Regions from separate parts of the Clostridium tanneri genome, predicted to be linked through region 2. Evidence: predicted binding sites of a transcription regulator. Region 2 holds the regulator's gene; the other holds the start of a gene.
What was found. Region 2 encodes Rex, which represses fermentation and respiration genes when NADH is low (regulators of the CRP and FNR family bind a similar motif). Its sites were predicted from a motif close to ATTGTTAANNNNTTAACAAT; they were not measured.
Positions count from the first base shown of each region.

Region 1: adhE (bifunctional acetaldehyde-CoA/alcohol dehydrogenase) is a predicted target of Rex. The motif match lies at 7,684-7,703, and genes of this name have one in related genera.

Region 1 is NZ_JARUJP010000011.1:20,350-31,948, forward strand. Features, by position in the region: gene hydF ([FeFe] hydrogenase H-cluster maturation GTPase HydF) at 1-1,065, opposite strand, end outside; gene P8V03_RS10625 (TM1266 family iron-only hydrogenase system putative regulator) at 1,084-1,329, opposite strand; gene P8V03_RS10630 (alanyl-tRNA editing protein) at 1,680-2,399, shown strand; gene asnS (asparagine--tRNA ligase) at 2,485-3,876, opposite strand; T-box leader at 3,938-4,186, opposite strand; gene P8V03_RS10640 (methylated-DNA--[protein]-cysteine S-methyltransferase) at 4,254-4,721, opposite strand; gene adhE (bifunctional acetaldehyde-CoA/alcohol dehydrogenase) at 4,908-7,532, opposite strand; gene P8V03_RS10650 (thiamine pyrophosphate-dependent enzyme) at 8,283-10,073, shown strand; gene P8V03_RS10655 (indolepyruvate oxidoreductase subunit beta) at 10,086-10,655, shown strand; gene P8V03_RS10660 (RidA family protein) at 10,765-11,142, opposite strand; gene P8V03_RS10665 (molybdopterin-binding protein) at 11,251-11,599, opposite strand, start outside.
Region 2 is NZ_JARUJP010000002.1:50-11,648, reverse strand. Features, by position in the region: gene P8V03_RS02395 (carbon starvation CstA family protein) at 1-359, opposite strand, end outside; gene P8V03_RS02390 (carbon starvation CstA family protein) at 594-2,387, opposite strand; gene P8V03_RS02385 (LytS/YhcK type 5TM receptor domain-containing protein) at 2,669-4,303, shown strand; gene P8V03_RS02380 (LytR/AlgR family response regulator transcription factor) at 4,304-5,077, shown strand; gene P8V03_RS02375 (bacteriohemerythrin) at 5,157-5,561, shown strand; gene P8V03_RS02370 (thiamine-binding protein) at 5,638-5,928, shown strand; gene P8V03_RS02365 (response regulator) at 6,054-6,629, shown strand; gene abc-f (ribosomal protection-like ABC-F family protein) at 6,696-8,609, opposite strand; gene P8V03_RS02355 (redox-sensing transcriptional repressor Rex) at 8,987-9,619, shown strand; gene P8V03_RS02350 (sulfide/dihydroorotate dehydrogenase-like FAD/NAD-binding protein) at 9,880-10,770, shown strand; partial or broken gene P8V03_RS02345 (FAD-dependent oxidoreductase) at 10,770-11,599, shown strand, end outside.

The sequences.
Region 1 (11,599 bases), on a different contig from region 2:
AAACATACAAGAACCACAGTGAATTATAAGTTTATAGTCAGATAGGTCCTCAGGAAAATCGACACCAGCGTTAACGACTATATCTAAATCTCCTCCAACTTTATTCTTAAGCCAGTTTGGGATCTTCTCCCTACCTATATCATTTTTTAATGCATGGTGAGTGCATGCTTCTGATATTAATACTTTATCTCCTGGCTTTAGATTATCTATAGCCTTTGCACCTTTTGCTAGTATTTCAAGGTCGCCTTTATACCTTGCCATAAGAATGGAGAAAGAAGTTAAAGGAACATCTTTAGGGATTAAATCATTAACTTTTTTAAAAACCTGGGAGTCTGTTACAACTAAATCTGGGTTTCTATTCAATGATTTTAATATATCAACAAGCTCTGTATCCTTAACAGTAAGAGCTAAGGCATCATTATCAAGTACATCTCTAATTACTTGAACCTGTGGTAGTATTAATCTTCCTTTAGGAGCCTGTATATCTTGAGGAGCTACAAGTACTATAAGATCTTTAGGTTTTATTATATCTCCTAGTATAGTTGGCAGCTCAAAATCCATAGGTGCATTAATTTGAATTGATTCTTTTAGTTTTCCTATATTTTTTTTATCTTTAGCACTAACCTTTATAAAAGGAATATCAAAGTATTGATTTAGATAGTCTAAATTTACATCTTCTAAATCTATTTTATTTATAACACCTATGACCGGTATTTCTCTTTCACGAAGTTCTTTAAACCATTCCTGCTCAAGAGATAAGTCATAACAATCAGGGGTGAAAATCAGTAGTGCTAGGTCTGTTTTATCCATAACTTCCTTAGTTTTCTTTACTCTAAGATCTCCAATTTCTCCGGTATCATCTAAGCCAGCGGTATCTATAATAACTACAGGGCCAATAGGTAGAAGCTCCATTGCTTTATACACAGGATCTGTAGTAGTACCAGCAAAGTTTGATACAACAGCTATGTCTTGTCCAGTTAATGCATTTATTAGACTAGACTTGCCAGCATTTCTTCTGCCGAAGATAGAAATATGAAGTCTATTAGCTTTAGGGGTATCTTGCATTTGTTTCCTCTCCTTTAATTACTTTTTTGTTATTGCAGATTTAACATTTACTCCTTCAATCTTTCCAAGTTTACCTGTCATAGCACTTATTTCATCAGAAGTACCATCTACTATCAATGATATAACTGATATACTTTTTTCTTTATAAGGGATGCCCATTCTTCCTACAATGATATGTGCAAAAGAATGCAATATGTCATTAACATTTGGGGCACTTTTAATATCCTCTATTACTATTCCTACTACACCAATTCTTTTATCCATAAATTACCCTCCAAAACAAAAAAACTTTGGCAAAAGGCCAAAGGTGTATTAATATTTCCTTCATCCTTTTTGCTTAGACTACTCCTTGCAATTAGGTTAGGTTACTTATTAAAATTGTATATCCAACATAATAGAAAAATCCATTATATTCGATTTATTATACTAATTATAGTTTATATTATTAATTGCTGTCAAACAAATAATAGGTTATTATAGTAAAATTAGTGAATTTTTTAATTATTTGATTAATTATGAAAAAAGGTGATATAATGACTTTATATACAAGTGGAACAGATTAAATAAGATACAGTTGAAGAATTAAATTTTACTTTATTGGAGGGATATTTACGATGACTGAACTACTTTATCAGAAGGATAGCTACTTAAAGGAATTTGAGGGAGAAATTATTGAAGTAAATCGTGAGGATAAAACTGTGATTCTTGACAAAACAGCCTTTTATCCCACTGGTGGAGGACAGAAAAGTGATACTGGAGTATTGGTTTCTGGAGATAAAAATTTTAAGGTTATTAATGTAAAGAAAAAGGGAGATAAGGTATTACATTACATAGAAGAAGAACTACCAACAGTAGGAATGAAGGTAATTGGCAAAATAAATTGGGATAACCGTTATAAGTTTATGAGAACCCATACAGCCATGCATGCACTTTGTGGAGTAATATGGAATGAATATAAAGGTGTAGTTACTGGTGGAGATATGGAACCACTAAAAGGAAGGATGGATTTTGAATTAGATAATTATAGCTTCGACAAAGCCTTTGTAGAAGATGTAGAAAAAAAGGTTAATGAAGAAATACAAAGAGACAGAGCAGTTAAAGTTAATATACTTCCAAGAGAAGAAGCCTTTAAGATTCCAGATCTAATAAGAACTAAGGTGAATCTGTTACCTGAGGGGATAACTGAAATAAGAACTGTGGAAATAGAAGGACTTGATTTACAGGCAGATGGAGGAACCCATGTAGCATCTACTAAAGACATAGGTAGAATTAAGTTAGTAGACTATAAGAGTAAAGGCAAAAATAATAAAAGAATTTATCTGGAGATAGAGTAGTTTTATTACATTACTCTTATGGTGCAAATATTCAAATTATAATACCCCTAATATAATTTATATTAGGGGTTAACTATTAATAGTTTTAGAATTCAGCAGAACCAGTAGTTCTTGGGAATGGGATTACGTCTCTTATATTAGACATTCCAGTTAAATACATAAGTATTCTTTCAAATCCAAGACCAAAGCCTGAGTGCTTAGTTTCTCCATATTTTCTTAACTCCAAATACCACCAGTAGTCTTTTTTGTTTAAGCCCATTTCTTCTATTCTCTTCTCAAGTACGTCTAATCTTTCTTCTCTTTGGCTTCCACCTACTATTTCACCAACTCCAGGAACTAGTAAGTCAGCAGCTGCAACAGTTTTTCCATCTTCATTTACTCTCATATAGAAAGCTTTTATGTCTTTAGGATAGTCTGTAACGAATATAGGCTTGTTAAATACCTTTTCAGTCAAGTATCTTTCATGCTCTGTCTGAAGGTCGATTCCCCATTCAACAGGATATTGGAATTCATGACCGGACTTTTGTAATATATCAACTGCTTCTGTATAAGTTATTCTTCCAAAGTCTGAATTTGCCACATTATCTAGTCTTGTAAATAATCCCTTATCTACAAAGGAATTAAAGAATTCCATCTCTTCGGGAGCATTTTCTCTTACGTATTTTATAATATATTTAACTAAGGCTTCAGCCACATCCATGTAATCCTTTAATTCTGCAAAAGCCATTTCAGGCTCAATCATCCAGAATTCAGCAGCGTGTCTTGCTGTATTAGAATTTTCAGCTCTAAATGTTGGACCAAAGGTATAAACATTTCTAAAAGCAAGAGCAAGAGTTTCAGCAGAAAGCTGACCACTTACAGTAAGGTTAGTTTCTCTTCCAAAGAAGTCCTGTGAAAAATCTATATTTCCTTCTTCTGTCTTTGGAACATTGTGCATGTCTAGTGTAGTTATTCTAAACATTTCACCAGCACCTTCGCAGTCGCTGCCAGTTATTATTGGAGTGTTAACATACACAAATCCATTTTCATTAAAGAATTTATGAACCGCATATGCTGCTAAAGAACGAACTCTAAATACTGCAGAAAAAGTATTACTTCTTGGTCTTAAGTGAGCTATAGTTCTCAAATATTCAAGTGTATGTCTTTTTTTCTGTAGAGGATAATCTGATGATGAAGTTCCTTCAACTGTTAACTTAGTTGCCTTTATTTCAAAAGGTTGTTTTGATTCAGGAGTAAGTACTACTGTACCTTCTACAGCTAATGTAGTGCTTATAGGAAGTCTAGTCATTTCTTTGAAGTTCTCTAAGCTATCCTCAAAAACTATTTGAACATTTTTAAAGAAACTTCCGTCATTTACTTCTATAAAACCAAAAGTCTTAGAGTCTCTTACTGTTCTTACCCAACCTGAAATCTTTACATTCTTATCTGCAAATTTCTCAGTTTCTCTGTAAAGTTGTTTTATTAATGTTAATTCCATTTGTTTTCTACCTCCGACATAAGATTATTTTATGTATAAAATAAAAAAAGCCTTTAATCCTCAAAGGGACGAAAGACTTAAATTTCGCGGTACCACCCAATTTGCCAAAATATGACCAACTTTAATAAACAAGTTTAATAACCTATTTTCCAATTGTAAGGTATTGGACACCTCTAGGCCTACTCTTAAATAATAATTTCGGTTAGAAACTCGGAGATGTTCTTCAATATAGCCTTAGTTATTGGTCTTGCACTATCACCAACTCGCTTTAAACAAGTTCTATACCTACTCTTCTCGTCATTGTTTTTAGGCATTATACTTTTATTTTAAAATTATAATATTTTTAGAATTATATGTCAATAACCTTGTTGATTTATTTACTTTTTAAAATTCTTCTCATGATTAAGGAGCCACTCTTTTCTCCAAAGGCCGCCACCATAGCCAATTAAGTTGCCATCAGATCCAATAACTCTGTGACAAGGTATAATTATGCTAATTTTATTGTTATGATTAGCGCCACCTATGGCCCTTACTGATTTTGGATTTCCAATAGCTTTTGCAATGTCTAAGTAAGAACGAGTCTCACCATAAGGTATGTCTAGGAGTTTTTGCCACACCTTTTCCCTAAAAGCTGTTCCTTTAATATCTAGCCTTATTGTAAATTCTTCCCTAATACCACTGAAATATTCATCCAGTTGGCTAAAACATTCCCTTAAACAATCATGTACTTCAGTATTTTCAAGTTTTTCTTCTATAAACTCTAATGAGGAAATACCTTGATTAGAACCTTTAAGTTCTATAGTACCAATTGGTGAAAGATAATAGGCTGTATATGTTTCATTCATAATTTATCACCTGACTAACTTTAGATTTTAACAATAGTTTATAATAAAGAAAATAAAGTTGTCTATATGATTTTGCAAAAAAATAATGTTAATCATTAGTAAGAATGTGATTCTTGGCTTTTTGACGGATATATTATAACTTAAATGTAAAAGCTGAGGCAAAGCCCCAGCTCTTATGTTTGATTATTAATTTTCTTCTTTTGCTATAGCAGCTTCTTCAATTACCGCAGCTTTATCAAAAACATTTATATACATTTGTTTAAGTTCACTTATTAATGGGTATCTTGGGTTAGCTCCTGTACATTGATCATCGAAAGCCTGCTCTGACATATCATCTAAACTAGCGTAGAATTTTTCTTCTGTAACTCCAGCAGCTTTGATAGTCATTGGAATATTAATTTTAGCCTTTAATTCATCTATAGCCGCGATTAATAATTCAACTTTTTCATCTTCACTATTTCCACCTAATCCAAGGAAATCAGCAATTCTAGCATATCTACTCTTAGCATTTGGATATTTGTATTGAGGGAATGCAGCTTGCTTTCTTGGGTTGTCTACAGCATTGAATCTGATAACTTCATTTATTAATAATCCGTTAGCAACTCCGTGTGGTATGTGGTGAGCAGCTCCTAATTTGTGTGCCATTGAGTGACATACACCTAAGAATGCATTGGCAAATGCCATACCAGCTATAGTTGAAGCGTGAGCCATTTTCTCCCTTGCTTCTATATTAGTTGTTCCTTCGCTATAAGCTATTGGCAAGTAGTCGAATATTAATTTTATTGCTTCTAGTGCTAAACCATTAGAGAACTCTGAAGCCATTACTGATACATAAGCTTCAAGTGCGTGAGTTAAAGCATCTATACCAGATGCAGCAGTTAAGCCTCTTGGCATACCCATCATTAATTCAGCATCAACGATAGCCATGTCTGGAGTTAACTCGTAGTCAGCTAGTGGATATTTAGCACCTGTTTTTTCGTCAGTTATAACTGCGAAAGGAGTAACCTCTGAACCAGTACCAGCGGATGTTGCTACTGATATCATCATAGCCTTTTCGCCCATCTTAGGGAATGTGTAGACTCTCTTTCTTATATCCATAAATCTCATTGCTAAGTCTTCAAATCTTACTTCTGGATGTTCGTACATTACCCACATGATCTTAGCAGCATCCATAGCAGAACCGCCGCCAACTGCTATAATAGTATCTGGGTTGTAGTTTAATAATTCAGCAGCACCTTTTTTAGCTGTTGCTAAAGTTGGATCTGGTTCTACATCTGTAAATATTTTGTAGTCTACTCCGATTTCATCAAGAATTTTTGTAACTTTGTCAACATATCCTAACTCATAAAGAACTTTGTCTGTTACTATAAATGCTTTCTTCTTATTTAAGTCTTTTAATTCTTTTAATGCAACTCCTAAGCTGCCATATTTGAAGTAAACTTTTTCTGGAACTCTAAACCAAAGCATATTTTCTCTCCTCTCAGCTACACTCTTGATGTTCAATAGGTGTTTTGGACCAACGTTTTCTGATACAGAGTTTCCGCCCCATGATCCACAACCAAGTGTTAATGAAGGAGCTAGTTTAAAGTTGTAAAGATCACCGATAGCACCTTGTGCTGAAGGCATGTTTATTATTGTTCTTCCTGTTTTCATTGCAGCACCAAACTTTTCAACCTTATCTTTAGCTGTCATCGTATTAGCATATAATACTGAAGTGTGTCCAAATCCACCTAATTCAACAAGTCTTTCAGCTTTTTTAAGAGCTTCATCAAAATTCTTTGCTCTATACATAGCTAGTACTGGGGATAACTTCTCGTGTGAGAACTCTTCTTCTAGCTCAACAGATTCTACTTCTCCGATAAGAACTTTGGCATCTTCAGGAACTTCAACAGCAGCTAGTTGAGCTATTTTGTAAGCTGATTGACCAACAATGTTAGCGTTTAGTGAACCATTTATTAATATTACTTTTCTAACCTTTTCTATTTCATCTTTCTTAAGAAGGTAAGCTCCTCTTTCTTCAAATTCTTTTCTTACTTGGTTGTATACTGAATCTAAAGCTATAACTGATTGCTCAGATGCACATATAACACCGTTATCGAAAGTTTTTGAAAGAAGTATTGAGTTTACAGCCATTTGAATATCCGCAGTTTCATCGATTATAGCTGGAGTATTACCTGCACCAACACCGATTGCTGGTTTGCCAGATGAATAAGCAGCTTTAACCATTCCAGGGCCTCCTGTAGCAAGTGTTATGTCTGCTTCTCTCATTACGATTTGTGAAAGTTCAACGGATGGCTCGTCTATCCATGCAACTATGCCTTCTGGAGCACCAGCTTGTACCGCTGCATCAAGAACTAATTTAGCTGCAGCAATAGTTGATTTTTTTGCTCTAGGGTGAGGTGAGAAGATTATTCCATTTCTAGTTTTTAAGGCTATTAGGGCTTTAAAGATTGCAGTGGAAGTTGGATTAGTTGTTGGAACAACAGCGGCGATAACCCCTATAGGTTCTGCGATTTTTTTCATACCGAAAGCTTGATCTTCATCTATAACTCCGCAAGTTTTCTCATCTTTGTATTTATTGTATATATATTCTGAAGCAAAGTGATTTTTTATAACCTTATCTTCAACTATTCCCATTCCAGTTTCTTCTACGGCCATTTTAGCAAGTCTTATTCTAGCACTGTTAGCTGCCATCGCTGCTTGTCTAAAAATTTCATCTACCTGTTCTTGAGTGTAAGTAGCAAATTGCTTCTGAGCAGCTCTTACCTCTTCTAATCTTTTCATTAATTGATCAACATTAGTTACCTTCATGAACAGCACCTCTTTCATATATTTATAATTAATATTTACGTTATTTTCGTTATGGTAATAAGGTAGGTATTCTGATTATAAAAATTGTCTAAAATATTTTTATCTTTTATGTTTTCTGTACTCAACCTTATGACATTATTATGCATCATAGTTTGTTAAATGTCAATCAATTTTCTAAAATATTTAACTAAATTATGTAAAAAACGTTTTCAAATTGTTTATCTAAGGGCTATAACATAGTTGTATATTTATTTATAACTTTATGCTAGGATGGCTAAAGAGAGACTTTAATAATGATGTTGAAAGTTAAAAGGAACCTATAGGTCTGTTGAGTTATGCTAAATAACGAAAAGGACTGTCTAGTAACTTTCGTATAGTTTTCTAAAAAATATATGGAGCAATCCTGAGCAGGAAACTAATCAATGAAATATTATTGTTAAAAAAATAACTACATATCTACTTTTGGTAGGTTAATAATTTAACAATGATACGCTGATTGGAATAACAAACTAGCTTTAATATACAGATCAATGTTTATTTTATTGCAATGATAAGTGATAAACTTAGTTATTTAAAGCTGTATTAATTTTAATAAAAAAGAATTATAGTTTTATCTTTATGATAAGTAATGCTAAAGCTTATTTAACTTTAAAACTACCGAATGTTATATAAAGTTATTTGCTTTAGAATAGTAATTTTTTGATAATATTAAAAATATCATATAAAGGTAGATTACATGGGGGTGTTATTTTGAATGAAAAAGCTGTTTTGACCGGAAATGAAGCTGTAAGTAGAGGCTTTTGGGAAGCCGGAGGAACCATAGCATCAAGTTATCCCGGATCACCAACGGTTCAAATTTTAGAGTCCTTAGGTAATTATAAGGAGATTTTCAGTGAATGGGCTGTAAATGAAAAAGTTGCTTTTGAAATTGCTATGGGTGGAAGTTTTGCAGGAGCAAGAAGTATGGTCTCTATGAAACATGTAGGCATAAACATAGCATCTGATCCTTTTATGACATTTACAGAGGTAAAAACAAAGGGTGGATTTTTATTAGTGGTAGGAGATGACCCAGGGCTTACAAGTTCACAAAATGAACAGGATAGTAGATTCTGGGGTAAGTATGCCAATATACCTGTGATAGAACCTTCAAATCCTCAAGAAGTTAAGGAATATGTTAAAGAGGGTTTAAAAATAAGTGAGGACTTTAATACTCCTGTTTTAATAAAGCTTACTAGCAGGCTTTGTCATTGTAGAGGTATTGTAGAGTTAAATGAAAGACAGGAAAGAGAAATAGAAGGTTTTGTTGAAGATCAGTCAAGATATTGCATGCTGCCTCCTTTTGCTAATAAGCAGCAATACTTTATGAAAGAGAGAATGGAAAAACTTCAAGCATTTAACGATTCTACAACTTTAAATAAGCTGGAAGAAGTAGAAAATTCTCAAGTGCTTATTATTACTAGTGGTATGCCATATGAATGCTTAAAGGAAATAGAGCCAAAGGTTTCTGTACTAAAGCTTGCCATGGTATGGCCAATGCCTATAGATAAGATTAAGGAATTAAGTAAGAAATACAAGAGAGTTATCGTTATAGAAGAACTTATGCCGTTTATGGAAGAAACCTTAAAAAGTAATGGAGTAAAAGCAGAAGGAAAAGAGTATTTCTCCTTTACAGGAGAATTGACAGTAGATAGCATAAGAGAAGGTCTTGAAAAGGCTGGTGTATTATCTAATAGTGGAAAAGATATTCTACCACAAGAGGAGGGAAATATCCCACCACGGACACCTATGTTATGTTCCGGATGTCCTCATAGACCTATATTTCATATATTAAAGATGGCAAAAGCTACCGTAATGGGAGATATAGGCTGTTACTCTTTAGGAATACTAGAACCTTTTGAAGTTCATAAAACCAATATAAGCATGGGTGCTTCTTTGGGAAATGCACTAGGTGTTGCTGCGGCTCAGAGCAAGGCCGGAAAAATAAAGCCTATTGTTGCTACGATTGGAGACGGAACCTTCTTCCACTCTGGAATGACGGGAATTCTTCAATTAGCAAAGACAAAGGAAAATATAACAGTAATAGTTATGGATAACAGGACTACTGCTATGACTGGTGGTCAGGAAACACTTACAACTGGAGACTATTTTAAAGAAAGAGATATTTATAGTGTTAGTATTCCTGAGGTCTTAAAGACCTTTGGTATAAAAGACATAACAGTAGTAGATCAGTTCAAATATAAAGAAACTAAGGAAGCAATACATGCTGCAATGAAAAGAGAAGGCTTATCAATAATAGTCACCACAAGGCCTTGTGCTTTGAATTTTAAGATAAAGCAGCCGCATTTTTATGTAGATGAAAACATCTGTATTAGTTGTAGAAGTTGTATTAGAACAAACTGCCCTCCTATATCTATGAAGCTTTACCCAGGAAAGGATAAAAAGAACTCCTATATTAATCCAGATATGTGTGTAGGTTGTTCTGTTTGTTCTCAGGTCTGTCCTGTAGGAGCAATTAAAAGAAGTTCAGATGAGAATAATTAAGGAGGTAGTAGTATGGATATAACTAATATTCTAATTACCGGTGTTGGCGGACAGGGATTAGTAGTTGCTACAAAGATATTGGCTGAAACCGCATTTAGAGAAGGATATGATGTTAAGACTAGTGATGTTATAGGTCTTTCTCAAAGAGGTGGAATGGTATGGGGAAGTGTTAGATTCGGAAAGAAGGTTTATTCTGCATCAATGCCTAAAGGTCAAGGTGACATAATGGTTGCAATGGAGAGGCTAGAAGGTCTTAGGTGGGTTAAAGAAATGAAAGAAAATGCAAAAATTATAATGAACAATGAAACTACCTATCCTAACAGAGTGTTAATTGAGAAAGAAGAGTATCCAGAAGACATAGAAGAGGTATTAAAGAATAAAAGCTTTGAAGTCATACCTGTAGATGCAAAGGAGTTAGCCAGAAAGTCTGGAAATATAAAAACAGCTAATATAGCACTCTTAGGAGTTCTATCAAAATATCTGCCTTTCAAAGAAGAAAGTTGGGTTCAGGTAATTAAGGAGAATGTACCTAAGAGTACTATAGAAGTAAATATAACTGCATTTGATGCAGCAAGAAAGTAAAGTTTAAAAAGGCATCTTAAAGTAAATAATTACTTTGAGATGCTTTCTTATATAGAAAAGTATAAATTTTAATACTTTCTATTAGCACTGAAAAATTGGTTTTTTGTAATTAAACTAAAGCGATTACTTCTATTTCAACTAAAGCATCCTTTGGAAGTTTAACTTCTACGCAGGATCTTGATGGTAATTGTTTTTGAAAGTACTTAGCATAAACTTCGTTAACAGCAGCAAAGTCAGCCATGTTTTTTACAAATACAGTTGTTTTTATAACTTTTTCAAAGCTTGTACCAGCTTCCTCTAGTATTGCTTTAACATTTTCTAAAGATCTTTCTGTAGCTTTTGTTATGTTTTCTGAAACTAATTCACCAGTTGTAGGATCAAGTGGAATTTGACCGGATGTAAATAAAAGATTTCCCACCTTAATAGCTTGAGAATAAGGTCCTACTGCAGCAGGTGCTTTCGTTGTGCTTATTATTTGTTTTTCCATAATGTAAAAACCTCCTGTAATTTTGATAATTTGTTTTATATATTTAATTTACAAGAATGTTTTAGTAATCTTGTAAATATATTAAGCTAAGTATAAGTGTTAGTATAACTATACACCTTTACCGAAGGTGCAATTTGGAAATGTGCATTCTTCACATCCCATACATAATCCTCCGTGACCATAAGCAGCTAAGTCGCTGTGATTTAGCTTTTCACCTGCCAGTATTCTTGGGAATACTAAGTCAAAAGCAGTTCTTTTAGAGTGAATAGCTCCACCAGGCAAGCCTAACACAGGAATATCTCCGTTGTAAGCTAACAGAAACATAGAACCAGGTAGAATCGGAGTTCCATAACTTATGATTTCTGCTCCTGAGTTTCTTATAGCTGTAGGAGTAACATCATCTGGGTCTACAGACATGCCACCTGTACAGATAACTATTTCAGCACCTTTATCTATC
Region 2 (11,599 bases):
GCGATTTCAGCTATGGATTGTCCATCCTGTCTAACAGAAGCAAACAATAAAACCATATCGTGAACAGCACCAGCAAAAACACCACCGATTAAAATCCAAAGTGTACCTGGAAGGTAACCGTATTGTGCTGCAAGGACTGGTCCTATCAGTGGTCCAGCACCAGCTATAGCTGCGAAGTGGTGACCAAGGAGTACCCATTTGTTTGTAGGTACGTAATCTCGACCATCCTCATGAACTTTCGATGGAACTTCTCTAGTTTCATCAGTAACCAATACCTTTGCTGCTATAAATGCACCATAAAGTCTGTAACCTAAAATTAAGACAAGAGCAGCTATTATTACAAGAACTATTGAATTCATAAAAAACCCCCCTTTAGTTATTAAGTAGAATATTCTAATAATTCTTACTATAATAATAATATTACTTTTGAAGGTAGTAAAATATATTTATTGGGTGATTAGGTAAAAAAAGGGGGTGAATGGTTAAATAGCTATTCCGTTTAGCAGTTATAAAAAATCCCCCCTATACTTTCTGCCAAAGTATAGGGGGAAATTTTAATTGTTAGAAATTAACTAAAAGGATAGATTTGTTTGCTAAACGGCTTGGTTACTATTTTTAATTTTATTTGAAGATTGATTGCTAAGTTCTTTAATCCAAACCTTTATACTCTCCACAATAATTATAATCATCATTATTATAAGTACTCCGGAAAGACCTGCTAGTAGATTTTGATGTTTTGGTAAATAATTTGAGAATATATTAGTAACGATAGCCGTTAAAGTTGTTATAGCAACGAAAGTCATAGGAATTATAGTTATAGGAGCATATTTTTGTTTACCCATTTTAATCAGTACTGTTGTACTTATTGCAAAGGCTATAGTTGCAAGGGTCTGATTTGCTGTACCAAAAAGTGGCCATATCGTTGATATATTTCCTGTAAATAGCAGGTATCCCCAAGTAAAGGACATAAGTGCACTAAAGAATATTATATTAAACCAGGAATCTTTTCGAGCTAATGGTTTGTAAGCTTGACCGAATAAATCCTGTAATAGATATCTTCCTATTCTAGTACCAGAATCTATTGTAGTTAATATAAATAGGGCCTCAAACATTATGCAGAAATGGTACCAGTAAGCCATAAGTCCTTTGAACCCAGGAATTTTGTAGAAGATATAAGACATACCTACAGCAAGAGACACTGAACCACCAGGTCTTCCAGCAAGCTCTTCTCCAACCATTTGAGAGAGCATTGGCAATTCCTTTGGAATCATATTAAGTTTAGCAAATAAAGCAGGAGCTGAATTTATAGCAAAATAATCGGCAGTTGGAAGACAAGTTGCAGCGATTAGTGCCATTAAAGCTATAAAAGATTCAATAACCATTGAGCCAAAACCTATTGGAAGTATATCCTTTTCATTGGCAATGAGTTTTGGTGTTGTACCAGAGCTTATAAGAGCGTGGAAACCTGATAAAGCACCACAGGCTATTGTTATAAATAGGAATGGAAATACTTTACCTGGAACAATTGGGCCACCACCATGGACAAATTGAGTAACAGCAGGCATCTGAACTGTTGGTCGAACAATTACTATACCAACGGCAAGAGCACCTATAACTCCTAGTTTCATATATGTACTTAAGTAGTCTCTAGGAAGTAGCAGTAGCCATACTGGAAGAGCTGCTGCACAGAAACCGTAAATAGCTAGTATAATTGATAACTGTTTAGCATTGAAAGTTAAGTAAGGAGCTAAAGCTGTGTGTTGAATATATGGTCCAACAATAACACCGAATAAAATTAATGCCATACCTATAATTGTAGATTCACCAATCTTACCAGGTCTTAAAAATCTTAGGTATATACCAATAAGCATAGCAACTGGAATTGTAAATCCAACAGTAAAGGTGCCCCAAGGGCTGTTATAAAGTGAGTTAACAACAGGAAGTCCGAGTCCTGCCATAGTAATTATTAGAATGAATATAACTGCTAAAGATGTTATGAGTCCCATTCTTTTGCCTAGATTGGCTTTAGCAATTTCAGCAATGGATTGTCCATCATGTCTAACTGATGCAAACAATAAAATCATATCGTGAACTGCACCAGCAACTACACCACCGATTAAAATCCAAAGTGTGCCTGGAAGGTAACCGTATTGTGCTGCAAGAACTGGTCCTATAAGTGGTCCAGCACCAGCTATAGCAGCGAAGTGATGTCCTAGTAACACCCATTTGTTTGTAGGCACGTAATCTCGACCATCCTCGTGAACTTTTGCGGGCACATCTCTAGATTCATCTAAAGCTAGAACCTTTGCTGCTATGAATGCACCGTAAAGTCTGTAACCTAAGCTTAATACAAGAGCAGCGATAATAACTAGAATGATAGAATTCATATAATTTCCCCCTTTTAAAATATTTGTTGTATAAGATTTAGTAATTAAAAAAACAATGTAAATATTAAAATGATTTTTGGTATCGATTACGAATACTATAATACTATTTTATTATCTGTATATACACAAAAATATGCTAAATAGGTAAAAGTCGACAATGAACAGCAGAAATTAATCCTTAATTAGCATTAAAAGAATATAATTATTTTAATATTTTTATTTTGTTATATAATATAATGTATAAAGAATATTTATAATTATAAAACAAGGGGGAGGGCTATTTGATTTATATACAAATGCTAGAGCGAATGGCACTGATTGCCCTAGCAGCATATATATATAATCAATCTCACATTTTTAAAAATCTAATTAAGGACGAATTAACAGTTACAGACAAAGTAGGGATGATTGTATTTTTTAGTTTGTTAGGAATAATAGGTACTTATACAGGTATAGAATTAGAGCCCTATGCAATAGCCAATACAAGACCAATTGGAGCAATAGTTGCTGGGTATGTAGGGGGCCCTATAGTAGGAGTAATTGTAGGGGCAATTTCAGGAACACACAGATACTTGCTGGGAGGGTTTACAGCTTTGGCCTGTGGTATAGCGGCAGTTGTTGAGGGGCTTACAGGAGCTCTAGCTAGGAAATATTCTAAGGATGGCGCTTTTAGCGTAAGAAGTGCTTTTATAGGTGGGATAGTTGCAGAGTGTATGCAGATGCTTATGCTTTTAATTTTTGCTAGGCCACTAGAAAGTGCAGTAAAGTTGGTAGGATTTATATCTCTACCTATGATTATTATAAATTCTTTTGGAGTTCTTATATTCATAAATATAATACAAAATGCCAGAAATGATTATAACAGGATTGGAGCGATACAAGCGCAAAAGGCACTAAACATTGCTAAGAGAACTATGGGACATATAAGAAAAGGTTTAAACAAGGATACTGCTGAAGAGGTAGCTAAAATTATATATGAAATATCAGATATTAAAGGAGTCTTTATAGGAGATAAAACTGGCCTTCTTGCATACTATGGAGAGGAAGTAAACGAAGAAGCCTTAAAGGAAAATTTATATAGTTATTATAAACTGCCTAACTATAGGGTTATTAAGGTCAATAATCATAATAGACAAGCATTATTTGTTTGTACACCTTTTTTAGTATCTGGTGATAAGTTTGAAGGTCTAATAGGATTAAGGGTAAAGTCAGAGAAGAATATAGACTTATATTTTTGGGAGTTCGCAAAAGCATTAAGTGAGTTGCTATCTACTCAATTAGAGCTATATAAGTTGAATAAGTTAGCTCAGGAGGCGTCAACGGCAAAATTTAAAGCGTTAAGAGCGCAAATAGAACCTCATTTCTTATTTAATGCATTAAATACAATAGCATCATTTTGTAGAACTAGCCCTACTAGAGCAAGAGAGCTAATAATAGATCTTTCTAATTATTTTAGACAAACACTAAAAAAGCAAGAGGATTTTGTTGCTCTTAAAGATGAACTTGAATTTATCCAATCTTATTTATCCATTGAAAAGGCAAGGTTTGGAGAAAGACTTCAGCTAATTGTGGATATACCAGAGGATATGATGAATATAATAATACCATCTTTTGTGTTGCAGCCAATTATAGAGAATTCTATTAAACATGGAATACTCCCTAAGCCAGAAGGAGGGAGTGTTTATGTCAAGGCATGTTATGTGAAACAAGATATATCAATTTCTGTTGAGGATACAGGAGTTGGAATGAGTGAAGAAAAATTAAAAGAAGTTATAAATGAATGGCCAGGCATAGGCCTCAAAAATGTAAATGAGAGACTAAAACTTTTATATGGGGAAAGATATGAAGTAAAAATAGTTACAGCCTTAAATAAAGGAACAAAGGTTAGTTTTTCATTACCAAAGGAGGGTAAGTAATTGGTTAATAAATTAAGGGTAATTATTGTTGAAGATGAGCTGCCAGCGGCAGAGGAACTTAAATTTATTATATCTCAGTATGATTTTATTCATGTGGAAGGAGTTGCACACGATGGACAAAAAGGGTTAGAGCTTATTAAAGAAAAGAAACCTAATGCTGTTTTCTTAGATATAAATATGCCGCTTCAGAACGGTATAAAATTAGCAGAAGAAGTAAAAAGGTTTGATAACTCTATTGAGGTGATTTTTGTAACTGCTTATGAGGAACATGCTATAAAAGCTTTTGAAGTAGATGCCTTAGATTATATTCTAAAACCTTTTGACGATAAAAGAATAGCAGTAACAATAGATAGGCTTATTAGCAAACTCAACGTTAAAAAAGTGGATCAGGATAACATTCCAAATATAATAAATGAAATAATAAACAAAATAGATAGAGTAGAGAAATTAGTAAAAAAGATACCCTGTGAAAGAAAAGGTAAAATTATATTAGTAGATGTAAAGGATATATATTTTTGTTTTATTGAGGATGAAAAGACCTATATTAAGACTAAAGCTGAACAATACTTAGTAGGATATACTCTTCATCAAATAGAGGAAAAAACTAACTTTTTTAGAGCCCATAGAAGTTATTTAGTGAATATGGATAACATTAGAGAGATGTATTCTTGGTTCAACGGTACTTATAAATTAGTAATGAATGATAATGAAAAATCAGAAGTGCCTATAAGCCGTAATAATGTTAAAAAGTTAAAGGAGCTGCTTGAAATCTAAATATCGTTGACAGTAGGTTTTAATGAAGATAATATAGTTCATATCTATAGGCTTACAAATTAGGAGGAATAATAAGATTATGGCGAATTTATTCACGGATAGGTTGCTAATACATGTTGAGGATATTGATGAACAGCACAGAAGGATATTTGAAATTGTGGAAGAATTTTATAGTGAATGTATGAATGGAAAGAATAAGGATAGGATATTAGAGATATTTAGAGTTTTAAAGGGTTCTCTTGAGGAGCACTTTAAAAGTGAAGAGGACTATATGGTTACATATAGTTATCCAGAATATGAAGTACATAAAGAAAGACATAATATTTTTATGTTAAAACTCCAAGCTTTAGATAGTGCATTTAAAGGAGGTTTTATACCTTTTACAAAACTGATGGAGGCAAATGAATTTTTTGCAGAGGGATTTGTAACACATATTTCAGATATAGACAGCAGGCTAGGTGAGTTTCTAAGAGATAAGCTATAACTATATATTCAGCTTACGGTTTAAGGTTTAATACATGAAGGAATGCTATAGTAGTATATTTAAGGAGGAGAATTAAATGGTGGTTGCTAATGTAAGTTTACAGGTGTTACCTGTTGTAGGTGAAGAAGAATTATATGGAGTGGTTGATAAGGTAATAGAATATATAGATTCAACCGGTGTAAAGTATGAAGTAGGAGCAATGGAAACCACAATGGAAGGAGATATTGATAAGCTCTTGGATATAGTTAAAATAGCACAACAGATATGCGTAGATAATGGTGCTGTAAGGGTGGTGTCTGTAGTAAAGATAGATTATAAACCAGAGGGAGTTACTATGGAAGAAAAAGTAGGTAAGTATAGAGGATAATAGTAGAATATATTTATAAAATATAAAATATTCAATGATCCTTTAATTAAATATGTATAAAATCCGTTGAAAAATAGTAGTTAATGGGTTAAAATCAGATTAGATTGTTATGTGGTGGTGAAACCATGAAAAGAGTTCTTGTAGTAAATGATTGCAGATTTGAAAGTATGATAATGAAAGATTTTTTAAGCGATATTGGATATAATGTACAAGTCACCAATGAATATGATACATTTATTCAGATAAAAGTTTTTCAGCCAGATATAATAATAGTGAATTTAATAATGAAAGATAACAGAGGAGATAGGTTAATTAATAATATAAAGAACAACTATCCGGGTATTCTATGTTTACTTTCATCCTGTGATTCTATAAAACTTCAAGATTTTATCCAAAGTAAGGTAGATGAGGTTATTCATACACCAGTAACCAGATCTAAGTTATCAGAGATTTTGGATGAAGCCTTGGACAAGTTTTATAGTAGACATGATGAGTATAAGAATATAGAAAAAGATTTTAAAGGATTAACTAGAGAAAACTTAAAAGAGAATAAAAATGAAAAAACTGCTTTAGTATTGAACGAAGAAACAAACGTCAAATTACCTAATAAATTTTTATTCTGCCCTTACTGTGGTGGAAAGTTTACGGAAGAAGTTGCTAACTTTTTATTCTGCCCTTTCTGTGGACAAAAACTAAAATAAGAAAAATTTTTCATTATACTAAAAAACCTTGAAGTATGAATTGCTTCAAGGTTTTTTAACTTTTAACTAAATAAGAGTTTCCCACTGCTCATAAAGTTCATCTAACTTAGTTTGGGCGTCTGCTAATTGCTTATTTACATTCTCACTTTTTTCGGGACTCGAATAAACTTCTTCTAGACAAAGCTCATCTTGAAGTTTTGTTATTAACTCTTCTAAGTTTGAAATTTCTGTTTCTAAGTTTTTAACTTTAGATTTTTTTTCTTTCTCCGCTTTTTCTAGTTCTCTTTTCTTTCTCTTCTCATTTTGTATCTGAGTCTTAGTTTTGCCAGCAGCTTCCTCTTCCTCTTGATACCTAAGTGGGTTTTTTTTCTTCTCAACATAATAACTATAATTACCCAGATACTCTTTAACACCATCTATATCTAATTCATAGATTTTGTCGACAACTTTATTTAAAAAGTATCTATCATGAGATATTACGAGAACAGTACCATCATACCCTAAGATTGCATTCTCCAAGGCTTCACGGGAAACTATATCAAGATGGTTTGTAGGCTCATCCATTAATAAAAAGTTTGACTTTGAAAGAATGAGCTTTAAGAGATTAATTCTACATTTCTCTCCACCGCTTAAGGCTGAAATTTTTTTAAATACATCATCTCCTGTAAAGAGGAAAGAAGCAAGGGCATTTCTAATTTCAGTAGTAGTTAATTCTGGAAAGTCGTCCCAGACCTCATCAATTACTGTTTTTTCTGAAGTCAAGTTGGATTGTTCCTGATCATAATATCCTATAAAAACATTTTTACCAAGTACGCTTATCCCCGTATTAGGCTCTATGTCATCCATTATTATTTTAAATAAAGTTGTTTTACCTCTACCATTTTCACCTATAAGAGCTGTTTTTTCTCCTTTTTTAATATCTATATCTAGATTATTAAAAAGAACTTTATCTCCAAAGCTTTTACTAAGGTTTTCTACATGTAAAACATCGTTTCCGCTTTTTATCTGAGTTTCAAAGACTACATTTTTAATTTTCCTTTCCTTATCCGGTGCCTTTATCCTTTCAATTTTATCTAAGGCCTTTTGTCTGCTTTCAGCAGCTCTTACACTCTTTTCTCTGTTGAAGGAACGGTATCTCTCTATTATTTCTTCCTGTCTTTTCAGTTCAGATTGTTGAATATTGTAAGCCTTTAATTGGATTTCATAATTTTTTTCTTTTAAGTCCAAGTAGGTAGTGTAATTGCCATTGTAGCAGTTAACATGTCCGTTTATAAGTTCTAATGTTTTAGAAGTAATTGCATCTAAGAAATATCTATCGTGAGATATAATCAAGATTGTACCTTTGTATGCTTTTAAGTATTCTTCTAACCATTCTATAGCATCTAAATCCAAGTGATTTGTAGGCTCATCTAATAGAAGAATATCTGGCTTGGTTAAAAGCAGCTTACATAGAGCTATTCTAGTTTTCTGACCTCCGCTCAGAATACTTATGGCCTTATTGTAATCATCTTCAGAAAAACCTAATCCTTTTAAGACTTTGCCTATTTCAGCTTTATAAGTATACCCTCCTCTATTTGTGTATAGTTCAGAGCAAGTAGTATAATCTTTAATTAATTTGTTGTGATAATCTTCTTTTTCAGGATCATAGGGTTCGTTCATTAAATTTTCTAGTTTTTTTAATTTGTTTTCTAAGTTCAATAGATCTTGAAATACAAGTAGTAGTTCATCATATATTGTGCTTGAAGAATCAAGAGATAAATGCTGTGCTAGGTAGCCTACGGTTTTATTTTTATCTATAAATAAATCTCCAGTATCTTGTTCCATTTGATTGGTAATGATTTTAAAAAGAGTAGATTTACCAGCGCCATTTGGACCTATTAAGCCTACTTTTTCCCCTTCATTTATATTAAAGGTCAAGTTTTCCAAGATAACATCTATTCCATAACTTTTTTTTATATCTTTACAACCTAAAATTATCATAAGTTTCACCTTCCTTAATCATTAATATTTTACTATGTAAGAGAAATTTTTTGTAGTGGAATTTAAGAATTTATCTTGGAATAATTTAGTACAAGCTCAGTTTATATGATATTAATTTCACTTTACAAGCAAAACAAAAAGTTACAATCAAGGCTAAAAAATGTAAAAAAATAAGTGAAAGAACATAAAAAATTTTGCTAATAGCGCAAAGAAAAAGAAAGTAATAAAAAATATATTATTGACATATTATATATTTAAATAATACTATAAAAAGTAGGACAAAATTATTATAAAATGATAAAATATAGACAAAGTGATTAGTTTAAAATATAGCTTTTTAAAATATAGCTTTTTAAAATATATATAAGAGGTGCGGTATGGAGAAGAAAAAGAATATTTCAATGGCAGTTATAAAGAGATTACCTAAGTACCACAGATATTTAGGAGAATTAATGAACAATGATGTAGATAGAATATCTTCAAAGGAATTAAGTGAAAAAATAGGCTTTACAGCTTCCCAGATAAGACAAGATTTAAACTGTTTCGGTGACTTTGGACAGCAAGGTTATGGCTATAATGTAAGAGAGTTACATGGACAAATAAGCAATATACTTGGGCTGACAAAGGTATATAAAACAGCAATAATAGGTGCAGGAAATATAGGTCAGGCTATTGCAAATTATACTAGATTTGAAAAACTTGGATTCAGTCTTGAGGCTATTTTCGATGTAAATCCAAAGGTTATCGGACTTAGAATAAGGGATGTAGAAATAAAAGATATAGATTTTCTATCAGACTTTTTAAAGGAAAACCCAATAGATATAGGAATTATATGTGTTCCAAGTAATAATGCACAAAAGGTTTGTGATACTTTAGTGAAAAATGGTGTTAAAGGAATTTGGAATTTTGCATATGTTGACCTTGTGGTACCAGAGGATGTAAAGGTTGAAAATGTTCATCTAAGTGATAGTTTACTTACTTTAAGTTGCTTGTTAACTGATATAGAGTAACATATGAAAATAATTGAAGTTATGCTTCAGTTATTTTTTTGTTTAAATTTGTTGTAATATGAGTATGCTTTGTCATATAGGACTAGTATATGTGACGGAATTATATTTTATTATTAAAATATAATTCTATAAACTTGTATACTATTAAAAATTTATAGAAAATGATGATTAGTTGTGCAATTTTTGTTTTAATGTGTTATAATAGTAACAGGGTTTAGGAGTAATTAAAATTAAAACTTTCATTTCGGGGAGGAACCAAAATGTATAAAATTTTGAGCAAAAGAGAGCTTGCGCCGAATATATTCTTAATGGATATTGAGGCTAAAAGAGTTGCAAAGTCTTGTTTACCAGGACAATTTGTTATAGTAAAAACTGATGAAAAAGGTGAGAGAGTACCTCTTACAATCTGTGACTATGATGCTGAGAAAGGCTCAGTTACTATAGTGTATCAAACTCTTGGTGGATCAACACAAAAAATGGCTAAATATGAAGTAGGCGAAAGCTTTACAGATTTTGTAGGACCACTTGGACAACCTTCAGAGTTTGTACATGAAAATATAGAAGACTTAAAGAAACAAAAAATGATATTTATAGCAGGTGGAGTTGGTGCAGCACCAGTATATCCACAGGTTAAGTGGCTTCATGAAAACGGTGTAGATGTAGATGTAATCGTTGGAGCTAAGTCAAAGGAATACGTACTACTTGAAGAAGAAATGAAAGCTGTATGTGGTAACTTATACGTAGCAACAGATGACGGAAGTTATGGATATAAAGGATTAGTTACAAACTTATTAAAAGAGCTTATAGATAATGAAGGAAAGAAATATGACCATGTAATTGCTATAGGACCTATGATAATGATGAAATTCGTAGCTAAGCTTACAAAGGAATATGGAATACATACAGTTGTAAGCTTAAATCCTATAATGGTAGATGGAACAGGAATGTGCGGAGCTTGCAGAGTTTCTGTAGGTGGAGAAGTTAAGTTTGCTTGTGTAGATGGACCAGAATTTGATGGACATCTAGTAGATTTCGATGAGTCAATGAGAAGACAAGCTATGTACAAAACAGAAGAAGGCAAAAAACTTCTTAGACAAGAAGAAGGAGATACTCACCATAGAAAAGGCTGTGGCTGCGGAGGTGACAAGTAATGGATAGAATGAAGAGAACGCCAATACAAGAACAGGATGCAAAGGTAAGAGCAACTAACTTTGAAGAAGTTTGTTTAGGATATACAAAAGAAGAAGCTATCCAAGAAGCTGCTAGATGTTTAAATTGTAAAAATCCTAAATGTGTAGGGGATTGCCCTGTATCTATACATATACCAGAATTTATACAGCAGGTTAAAGAAGGAAACTTTGAAGAGGCTGCTAAGGTTATAGCTAAATCAAGTGCACTTCCAGCAGTATGTGGAAGAGTATGTCCGCAAGAAAGCCAATGCGAAGGTGTATGTGTACTTGGAATAAAAGGTGAGGCAGTAGCTATAGGTAAGCTTGAAAGATTTGTAGCTGACTGGTCAAGAGAGAATAATGTGGATTTATCAGAAAGAAAGCCAAGCAATGGAAAGAAAGTTGCTGTTATAGGAAGTGGTCCTGCAGGATTAACTTGTGCAGGAGACTTAGCTAAGCTTGGTTATGATGTAACTATATTTGAAGCATTACACGAAGCAGGCGGAGTTTTAGTTTATGGAATACCAGAATTCAGACTTCCAAAGGATACAGTAGTTAAGCATGAAGTTGAAAACGTTAAAAAGCTTGGCGTTAAAATAGAGACAAACGTAATCGTAGGAAGAACTGTTACAATAGATCAGTTAATGGAAGAAGAAAATTTTGATGCTATATTTATAGGATCAGGAGCTGGACTTCCTAAGTTTATGGGAATACCAGGAGAAAACCTAAATGGAGTATTCTCTGCTAACGAGTTCTTAACAAGAAATAACCTAATGAAAGCCTTTAAGGAAGATTTCGATACACCTATAAA